DNA from 3 places in the Streptomyces sp. NPDC042336 genome. Region 2 is predicted to be linked to each of the others. Evidence: riboswitches for the same ligand, from Rfam matches in the RefSeq annotation. Region 2 holds a riboswitch; each other region holds the start of a gene.
What was found. Region 2 has a riboswitch for cobalamin ahead of ACZ6IM_RS10595 (ABC transporter substrate-binding protein). Riboswitches for the same ligand answer to the same signal wherever they lie in the genome.

Region 1 (3,264 bases), on a different contig from region 2:
GGTGGCGATCATCTACATCCCGATCAAGCTGGGCGGGTTCGACGACATCTTCGCGTCGGCGAGCGACAAGTTCACCGAGGCGGGCAAGGGCGGAGTGGTGCCGGACGCGGGGGGCCAGTGGACGTACGCGACCCTCGCGCTCGGCTCGGCCCTCGCACTCTTCATGTATCCGCACTCGATCACCGCCACGCTGTCCTCGCGCAGCCGTGAGGTGATCCGCCGCAACACCACGATCCTGCCGCTGTACTCGCTGATGCTGGGCCTGCTCGCGCTGCTGGGCTTCATGGCCATCGCGGCCGGGGTCAAGGTGGACAACGGCCAGCTGGCGATCCCGCAGCTGTTCGAGAACATGTTCCCGGACTGGTTCGCGGGCGTGGCCTTCGCGGCGATCGGCATCGGCGCCCTGGTCCCGGCGGCGATCATGTCGATCGCGGCCGCGAACCTGTTCACCCGCAACATCTACAAGGACTTCATCAAGCCGGACGCCACGCCGCAACAGGAGACGAAGGTCTCCAAGCTGGTGTCGCTGCTGGTGAAGGTGGGCGCGCTGATCTTCGTCCTGGGCATGGACAAGACCGTCGCGATCAACTTCCAGCTGCTGGGCGGCATCTGGATCCTGCAGACCTTCCCGGCCCTGGTCGGCGGCCTGTTCACCCGCTGGTTCCACCGCTGGGCGCTGCTCGGCGGCTGGGCGGTCGGCATGGTCTACGGCACGGTCGCCGCCTACGGTGTGGCCTCGCCGACGCAGAAGCACTTCGGCGGCTCCTCCGACGAGATCCCCGGCATCGGCGAGATCGGCTACATCGGTCTCACCGCCTTCGTGCTGAACGTGCTGGTCACCGTGGTCCTGACCTTCGTCCTGAGGGCGGTCAAGGCGCCCGACGGCATCGACGAGACCAAGCCGAGCGACTACACGGCGGACGCCGGCGACCCCGGCGTCCAGGTGGAACTGCCGCCGGCCACGGCGGGCAGCTCGCACTGATCCCCGGAGCGCGAACGCGGCGGGCCGTCGGAGAAATCCGGCGGCCCGTTGTCGTACCCGTCGGGCACACTCGGCGTCATGGACTTCGTGATCCGACGTGCGACGGCCGAGGAGTACGACACCCTCGGCGAGATCACCGCGCAGGCCTACCTGCGCGACGGCCTCCTCGACTTCGGGGAGAGCGACTCGTACCTGGACGAGCTGCGCGACGTGGCCAAGCGGGCGGCGGCGGCCGAGGTGCTGGTCGCCGCGGCGGACGGCCGGGTGCTCGGCGGCGTGACCTTCGTGCCGTCCGGCGGTCCCATGGCGGACATCGCGCGCCCCGGCGAGGCCGAGATACGCATGCTCGCCGTCGCCCGCGAGGCGCGTGGCCGCGGGGCGGGCGAGGCGCTCGTACGGGCCTGTGTCGACCGCGCCAGGACGGTGGCCGGTTGCACGGGCGTCGTGCTGTCGACCCAGACCGCCATGCGCACCGCCCACCGCCTCTACGAGCGCCTGGGCTTCGTCCGCACGCCCGACCGCGACTGGAACCCCCTGCCGGAGCTGGACGACATCATGCTGCTCACTTACGAACTGACGCTCTGACGCTCTGGCACCGACCCGAAGCGGGCCCGACGCTACACCCTGACACGGAAGCCAGACACAACATCTGGGGGTGCTGGCGGAGCCCGGCACAAGATGTATGCTCGTGCTCGCTGTCGCCGCAGGGGAATCCGGTGCGAATCCGGAACTGTCCCGCAACGGTGTACTCGTGTGCATCCGTACGTCTTCGCACGTGCGCGCACGCCTGGTCAGTCCGAGGACCTGCCGACAGTGCGCCCGGCCGCCTTGGCCCGGGTGCCATGACGTCCGGGCCTCGTGGAGTGGGCCGGTGGACGCGACGCCGCGTGCGCTCGTGAGCTGCCCCCTGCCCTCCCTCCGCCAGGCCCCGTGCCGAGCGAGGGAGTGCTCCACGTGACCATCGCGCCAGCCGATCCGGCTTCAGCGACCCCGGTGACGGCGACCGGGGAACCCGACGGACCCGGTGCCGCCCTGCTGCGGACCCTGACCGGGCTGACCGCCGACCTCCCCGGCGCCGACCCGGGCCGGGTGGCCGCCGCCGCGCTGCGGGGCCGGTCCGCGCACGCCGACGAGGCCGAGCTGCGGGAGCTGGCCACCGAGGCGGCCGCCGGTCTGATCTCCGAGGACCCGGTCTACTCCCGGCTGGCCGCCCGGCTGCTGACCGTCGGCATCCGCGCCGAGGCCGCCTCCCAGGGCGTCGTCACCTTCACCGACTCCGTCGCCACCGGCCACCGCGAGGGTCTGATCGCCGACCGCACGGCCGCGTTCGTCCGGCTGCACGCGGCCCGCCTCGACGCGCTGATCGACCCGGCCGCCGACGACCGCTTCGGCTACTTCGGACTGCGCACCCTGTACAGCCGCTACCTGCTCCGCCACCCGATCACCCGCAAGACCGTCGAGACGCCCCAGCACTTCCTGCTGCGGGTCGCCGCCGGCCTCGCCGAGGACGACACGGTCCGCGCGGTGGACGAGGTCGCCGCCCTGTACGGCCTGATGAGCCGTCTGGACTACCTGCCCTCCTCCCCCACCCTCTTCAACTCCGGTACTAGGCACGCCCAGATGTCGTCCTGCTACCTCCTGGACTCCCCCAAGGACGAGCTGGACTCCCTCTACGACCGCCTCCACCAGGTCGCCCGCCTCTCCAAGCACGCCGGCGGCATCGGCATCGCCTACTCCCGCGTCCGCGCCCGGGGTTCGCTGATCCGCGGCACCAACGGGCACTCCAACGGCATCGTCCCGTTCCTGAAGACGCTGGACGCCTCGGTCGCCGCCGTGAACCAGGGCGGCCGGCGCAAGGGCGCGGCGGCGGTCTACCTGGAGACCTGGCACGCGGACGTCGAGGAGTTCCTGGAGCTGCGGGACAACACCGGTGAGGACGCCCGCCGTACGCACAACCTGAACCTCGCGCACTGGGTGCCGGACGAGTTCATGCGCCGGGTGGACACCGACGGGACCTGGTCGCTGTTCTCCCCCTCCGACGTCCCGGAGCTGACCGACCTGTGGGGCGAGGAGTTCGACGCGGCGTACCGCAGGGCGGAGGAGGCGGGGCTCGCCCGCAGGACGCTGCCCGCCCGTGAGCTGTACGGCCGCATGATGCGCACCCTCGCGCAGACCGGCAACGGCTGGATGACCTTCAAGGACACCGCCAACCGCACGGCGAACCAGACGGCGACCCCCGGCCACGTCGTCCACTCCTCCAACCTCTGCACGGAGATCCTGGA
Region 2 (3,264 bases):
AACCGGGCCACGTCCAGCCCCATCGTGGTCGCCGCCTCCTCGCCGGCCAGCAGCAGGTTCAGATTGCGGGCCTGGACCATGAGGACGCCGACACCGAACAGCAGGGCCGTGCTCGGCAGCCACAGGGTGCCCCAGTTGACGCCGCCGAGGCCGCCGAGGGTCCAGGCGAGGACCGCGCGGGTCTCGTTGCCGCGGTCGGTGGTGAGCAGCAGCAGATCGAGGACCGCGGTGAGGACCGCCGCGATCGCCACCCCGGACAGCACCAGCCGTGCCGAGGTGATGCGTCCGCCGGTGCGGGCGGTGGCGTACACGAGCAGGAGCGCGCCCAGGGCGCCCACGAAGGCGGCCACCGACAGGGAGAGCGGCCCGAAGAGGGTGAACCCGAACACGATCACCGAGACCGCGCCGAGGGACGCACCGGAGGAGACGCCGAGCAGGTACGGCTCGGCGAGCGGGTTGCGCACCAGGGCCTGTAGTGCGGTGCCGATCACCGCGAGGCCGGCGCCGATGATCGCACCGAGCAGCACCCGCGGCGCCCGCACGTCCACCACGATGGTCTCCCGGGCCCGGGACCAGTCCGGATCCTGCCAGTCGGCGCCCAGAGCGTGTGTCACTATGCCCCACACCTGGCCCGGCGGTACATGCACGGATCCGATCGCGAGGCCCGCCGTCGCGGAGACGACGAGCAACGCGGTGAGGACCAGCAGCGTGACGGCCAACCGCGTAGTGCCTGTTGCTGACCCGGTGGCCCTCCGCCGTTGAACCGTCCGCTCGGTGGACGTGTCGGTGGCGGCCTGGGTCACCGGAAGCTCTCGGGGTGCAGCCCGCGGGCCAGGTCGTCGACCGCGTAGGCCGAGCGGATGCCGACCAGGGTGGCGGTCAGCGGCAGGACGACGAACCGCTTGTTCCTGATGGCGGGTACGTCGGCGAGCGCGGGCTGGGAGAGCAGGAACTCCTTCTTCTCCTCCACGCTTCCGGCGCCGGCGTAGTCGTAGATGGCGATGACTTCCGGTTTGCGCTCGACGACCTGCTCCCAGGAGACGTCGCCGAAGACGTCGTCGAGGTCGGCGAAGACGTTCTCGCCGCCGGCCAGCCGGATCAGCTCGGTGCCCAGGCTCTTGCCGCCCGCGGTGAAGGCGCTCTTGTCGCCGCTGTCGTAGACGAAGACGGACACCTCGGGCTCGCCCTCGACCTTGCCAGCGGCCTCGCCGACGCGGCCCTCGAGGTCCGCGACCAGCTTGTCGGCCCGGTCCGGGACACCGAAGACCTTGCCGATGGTGCGGATCTCGTCGTAGGTGTCCTTCATCGTCACCTGCTTCTTGCCGCAGTACTCGCGGTTGAGGTAGGTGTCGATGCCGGCGTCGGCGAACGCCTTGCGGGAGCGGCCCTCGTTCTCGGCGAAGGCGCTGCCGTAGCCTCCGTAGACGAAGTCGGGTTCGGCGTCCAGGACCCTCTCGAACGACGGTTCCTTCTCCGCCAGTTCGGGAATCGCCTCGTAGTCCTTCTTCAGCTCGGGCAGAACGGCGGAGTCAGGGAAGGCCGTGCCGACCATGCGGTCCTCCAGGCCGAGGGCGAGCATGAGTTCCGCCGGGTGCTGGTGGATGGTGACCACCCGCGACGGCGGCTTGTCGTACGTCGTCTTGACGCCGCAGTTGTCGATGGTGACCGGGAAGCCCTCGGGCACGGCCGCGGTGGCCTTCGCGTCCCCGCCGCCCTCGTCGGGCGAACCGCAGCCGGCGGCCAGCAACATGGACGAAAGAGCCACGGCAGCGACCGTCGCACGAAGGAACCCGCGTGTGCGGGCAGGGGTGAACAGCTGGGACACGTGAAGCCTCCTGGAGTCCGCGCTCCTTGGGACGGGCCCGCGACGGACCAGTGTCCTGACTCCCGGATCGACGTTCCCTCCGCCTTCCCGCGCGGTGCGCAGTGGCATGTCGGAGGGGCGCTCCCCGGTCACAGTGGCGGGACCGTGCCGGATTCGCACCGGCTTCCTGTCTCCCGTCGCGGCGATGACCAGGTGATCCTACGTTCCTCCGAGGCGACGGCAAAAGGGCGTGCGGACCCGGCCGCACGCCCCGCACCCCCTCACGCTTCGCGGACCGCCCGAAGGACGAGCCGCTCGGCACTCTCGTCGTAGGGGCGCCCGTCGAACCCGCCGAAGACCTCCACGCGGCCGAACCCCGCCTCCTCTGCCATCCGCCGCAGCTCCACCGCGCTGTACACGAACCACGTCAAGGTGGCCCGCGTCACCCGATCGCCCCGGACCAGCACCCACTCGCTGCGCAGCCGCGCCCACTCGTCCAGCACGGTGTCGGTCTGCACCATCACATCGTTGCCCCGCCGCACCACCTTGGGTGGGGTGACCCTGCGGGCAAGGAGCTCCTTCCCGGCGAGATCCAGGACGAGCGTGCCGCCGGGAGCCAGGCAGGTGTACATGGTGCGCAGCACACGCGCGTTGTCTGCGGGATCCTCGAAGTACCCGAAGGAGGTGAACATGTTGAGGACGACGTCGAAGCCGCCCGGTGCCTCGTACTCGCGGGCGTCGGCCCGCACGTACGTCACCTCGGCACCGGTGTCGGCCGACCGCTTGTGTGCCCGGTCCAGCATGGCCGGGCTCAGATCCACTCCGGTCACGCGGTGGCCGCGGCGGGCGAGCGGCACGGTGAACACCCCCGGCCCGCAGCACAGGTCCAGCACGCGCGACCCCTGCGGGAAGGTCAGTAGGGGAGAGGTGTCCAGCAGTTCCTCGGCCTGCTCGTGGCGCTGCTCGGAGAACAGGAAGTCGTGGAACTCGGTCCAGAAGTCATCGTCCTGGAATCCGCCCGTCCGTGTCATCGCGCGTCAGTGCTCCTTCATGGTCGTCGTCGGGGACAGGAGGCCGCGCCGTGCGACGGCGCAGCGTGAGCAGCAGAGGGGGAAGCAACAGACACTGGGCGGCTGCCAGCAGCCAGAACCAGCCGGTGTGCCCGGCCCGTTCGCCGAGGCCGTACAACTGCCCGCCCAGTACGCCGCTCGCGCAGGCGCCCAGGCCCGCGGCCAGCCGCTGCTGGCCGAAGACCACGGCGTCGGAGCGAGGACTGCGGCGCAGCGCCTCCAGGTCGTTCTTGAGGAACAGCACGATGTCGCCCAAGGTGATCAGCGCGCCGCCCGCCAGCAGTGCCGTCCGGGTACCGGATGCCAGCACGGCCAGGCCCGCCGCCAGGCCCGTGAAGCCGACCGCGAGGGCGAGGGCGTACGGCATGCGCCGGATCAGGTCGGAGGCGA
Region 3 (3,264 bases), 380 kb from region 2:
GCCGGCCCGGTGGGGTCCGTGCGGGTGGCGTCCGTGACCGCGCCGGCGGGGGCTGCTCCGGAGCGGGCCGAGCAGTCGTTGCGGGAGACTCTGCTCAGCCCCGGCTATCGGCGGCTGTTGCTGCTGTGTGTGCTGCTGGGCGTTCCGATCGCGCTGGCCTGCTTCTTCTTCGTCGGGCTCCAGCACGAGTTGCAGCACTGGGTGTGGACCTCGCTGCCCGAGGCGGCCGGTTACGACACCCCGCCCTGGTGGTGGCCGCTGCCCGCGCTGGTCCTCGCCGGGCTGGTCCTGGCGCCGATCGTGACCCGGATGCCGGGCGGCGGCGGCCACCTCCCGGTCAACGGCCTGGGCGGGGCGCCCGTCGGCCCCCGCGCGCTGCCCGGCGCGGTGCTGGCCGCGCTGGCCACGCTGCCGCTCGGCGTGGTGCTGGGTCCCGAGGCGCCGCTCATGGCCGTCGGCAGCGGGCTGGCGCTGCTGGCGGTGCGGCGGGCGGGCGCGGGCGCCGACCGGCGGGCGAGCGCGATCCTGGCCACGGCCGGCTCCACCGCCGCGATCTCCACCATCCTCGGCGGTCCGGTGGCGGCGGCGGTCCTGCTCATCGAGGGGGCTGGACTGGCCGGCGCCCGGATGGTCGCGCTGCTGCTGCCCTGTCTGCTGGCCAGCGCGACGGGTGCCCTGGTCTTCACCGGCTTCGGTCAGTGGACGGGGCTGGAGATCGGCGCGCTGGCCCTGCCCGACCTGCCGCCCCAGGCCAGTCCGGACGCGGGCGACTTCCTGTGGGGCCTGCCCACCGCCGCCCTGATCGCCGTACTGGTCACGCTGGCCCGCGAGCTGGGCCGGCGCACCGTCACCTGGACCCGGCACCGCACGGCCGCGCGCACCGTCGCCTGCGCCACCGCGGTCGGCGTCTGCGTCGCCGCGTACGCGCTGATCACCGGCCGTTCACCGGCCGAGGCGGCGCTGTCCGGGCAGGCCACCCTCGCCCAACTGGCCGCGCACCCGCACGCCTGGTCCGTGGGGGCCCTGGTCGCGCTGGTCGTGTGCAAGGGGCTGGCCTGGGGCATCGCGCTGGGTGCGCTGCGCGGCGGCCCGATCTTCCCGTCCGTGCTGCTGGGCGCGGCGACGGCCCTGGCCTGCTCCAGGCTGCCCGGCTTCGGCACGGCCCCGGCGCTCGCCCTCGGCATCGCCGCCGCGGCGGCCGCGGTGACGGGGCTGCCGCTGGCCAGCTCGGTCCTGGCGGTGCTGCTGATGGGCCGGGACGCCCACGACCAGACGCCGCTGATCGTCATGGCCTCGGTGGTCGCCTTCATCGTCGCCCAACTGGTGCGCCGGACCGAGTCCGGGGCGGGCGGGGCGTCGAAAGCGGGAGCGGCGCGGTGACGGACCGCCGGGCCCCGCATCCGCCCCCGCGCCCCGCCCCGGGCCGGCCCCCGCACCGGCTGGGACGCCGTACGGCCCTGGCTCGTACGGGCAGGGATCGCGGCCGCCGTGGTCGTGGCCTGCTTCCTGCTCCCCCTCGACCACCCGGACAGCCGGCCCGGGGGTGTTCATCTCGCTGCTGATCGTCCTGTCCGTGCGCGTCTTCTCCGCCACGTACCACGCACTGGCCAAGTCGCCGGGCGAGTTCCACGGCCCGCACACCAGGATCGACGCGCTGTACTTCACCGTGGTGACGCTCGCCACCGTCGGGTACGGGGACATCGCCCCGCGGGGCCAGGCCGCGCGGGTGGTGACCGTCCCGCGGATCACGTACCGCTTCGTCTTCCTCACCGCCGCCGCCACCGCGCTGACCACCCGGATGCGGGACATGGTGCTCCGACGGCCCGGGCGGGGCCGCTCCCACTGACGGCGGCGCGGCCCCCGCGCACGGCGGCGGGCGTTTGCGCAGGACCGAGGCCTGCTTGTGTCCACCCCCGTGGGCGCACTACTGTCGCCACGCCTTGGTGAACGGGAAATCCGGTGTGATGCCGGTGCGGCCCTCGCCACTGTGAATCGGGAAGTCCGGCTCCGGCCCTCAGGGGCAGCCACTGGACCGCTTGCGGTCCGGGAAGGCGGAGCACGGGCGGTGGTACCCGTAAGCCAGGAGACCGGCCAAGGCGCGTCGTCCATCCACGAGGTGCTGGAGAGGGTCTGCTGAGCCATGCACATAGCCGAGGGCTTTCTGCCACCGGCGCACGCGATCGCCTGGGGTGTCGCGTCCGCGCCGTTCGTCGTCCACGGAGTCCGGTCACTCACCCGTGAGGTCAGGGAGCACCCGGAGAGCACACTGCTCCTCGGCGCCTCCGGAGCCTTCACGTTCGTCCTGTCGGCGCTGAAACTGCCGTCCGTCACCGGAAGTTGCTCCCATCCCACCGGCACCGGCCTGGGCGCGATCCTGTTCCGGCCGCCGGTCATGGCGGTCCTGGGCACCATCACCCTGCTCTTCCAGGCGCTGCTGCTCGCCCACGGCGGGCTGACCACGCTCGGCGCCAACGTCTTCTCGATGGCGATCGTCGGCCCCTGGGCCGGGTACGGCGTCTACCGGCTGCTGCGCCGCTGGGACGTGCCGCTGATGGTCACCGTGTTCTTCGGGGCGTTCGTCGCCGACCTGTCGACGTACTGCGTCACCAGCGTGCAGCTGGCGCTGGCCTTCCCCGACCCGAGCAGCGGATTCTTGGGCGCGCTCGGCAAGTTCGGGTCCATCTTCGCCGTCACGCAGCTCCCGCTCGCGGTGAGCGAGGGCCTGCTCACGGTGATCGTGATGCGGCTGCTCGTGCAGTCCAGCAAGGGCGAACTGACCCGGCTGGGCGTGCTGCTGACCCGGTCCGGCGAGCGGAAGCCGGAGGCGGTGGCCCGATGAGCCGCAACGCGAAGATCAACACCCTGCTGCTGCTCGCCGTGGCCGCGCTGGCGGTGCTGCCGCTGGTGCTGGGGCTCGGGGACCACAAGGAGGAGCCGTTCACCGGGGCCGACGCGGAGGCGGAGACCGCGATCACCGAGATCGAACCGGACTACGAGCCGTGGTTCTCCCCGTTGTACGAACCCCCCTCCGGGGAGGTCGAGTCGGCGCTGTTCGCGCTGCAGGCCGCGCTCGGCGCGGGCGTGCTGGCGTACTACTTCGGGCTGCGCCGGGGCCGGCGGCAGGGCGAGCAGCGGGCGGCGGCGTCTTCCGAGGCCGCGGCGGCACCGCGGGACACCCCCGAAGGGGACTGAGTGCTGCCGATCGACGCGGCGGCGCACGCCAGTCGCTGGCGGCGCCGCCATCCCGTGGACAAGGCCGTGCTC

Region 1: linked by a shared signal. The riboswitch ahead of ACZ6IM_RS20855 (ribonucleoside-diphosphate reductase subunit alpha) and the one ahead of ACZ6IM_RS10595 (ABC transporter substrate-binding protein) in region 2 are both predicted to bind cobalamin.
Region 3: linked by a shared signal. The riboswitch ahead of ACZ6IM_RS08940 (energy-coupling factor ABC transporter permease) and the one ahead of ACZ6IM_RS10595 (ABC transporter substrate-binding protein) in region 2 are both predicted to bind cobalamin.

Annotation. Positions count from the first base shown of each region.
Region 1 is NZ_JBVJEA010000009.1:140,990-144,253, reverse strand. It holds gene mctP (monocarboxylate uptake permease MctP) at 1-982, shown strand, start outside; gene ACZ6IM_RS20860 (GNAT family N-acetyltransferase) at 1,061-1,567, shown strand; cobalamin riboswitch at 1,665-1,808, shown strand; gene ACZ6IM_RS20855 (ribonucleoside-diphosphate reductase subunit alpha) at 1,937-3,264, shown strand, end outside.
Region 2 is NZ_JBVJEA010000003.1:427,642-430,905, forward strand. It holds gene ACZ6IM_RS10590 (FecCD family ABC transporter permease) at 1-803, opposite strand, end outside; gene ACZ6IM_RS10595 (ABC transporter substrate-binding protein) at 800-1,750, opposite strand; cobalamin riboswitch at 1,874-1,994, opposite strand; gene ACZ6IM_RS10600 (class I SAM-dependent methyltransferase) at 2,086-2,835, opposite strand; gene ACZ6IM_RS10605 (MDR family MFS transporter) at 2,804-3,264, opposite strand, start outside.
Region 3 is NZ_JBVJEA010000003.1:45,903-49,166, reverse strand. It holds gene ACZ6IM_RS08950 (chloride channel protein) at 34-1,380, shown strand; gene ACZ6IM_RS08945 (potassium channel family protein) at 1,544-1,846, shown strand; cobalamin riboswitch at 1,925-2,110, shown strand; gene ACZ6IM_RS08940 (energy-coupling factor ABC transporter permease) at 2,141-2,839, shown strand; gene ACZ6IM_RS08935 (energy-coupling factor ABC transporter substrate-binding protein) at 2,836-3,192, shown strand; gene cbiQ (cobalt ECF transporter T component CbiQ) at 3,193-3,264, shown strand, end outside.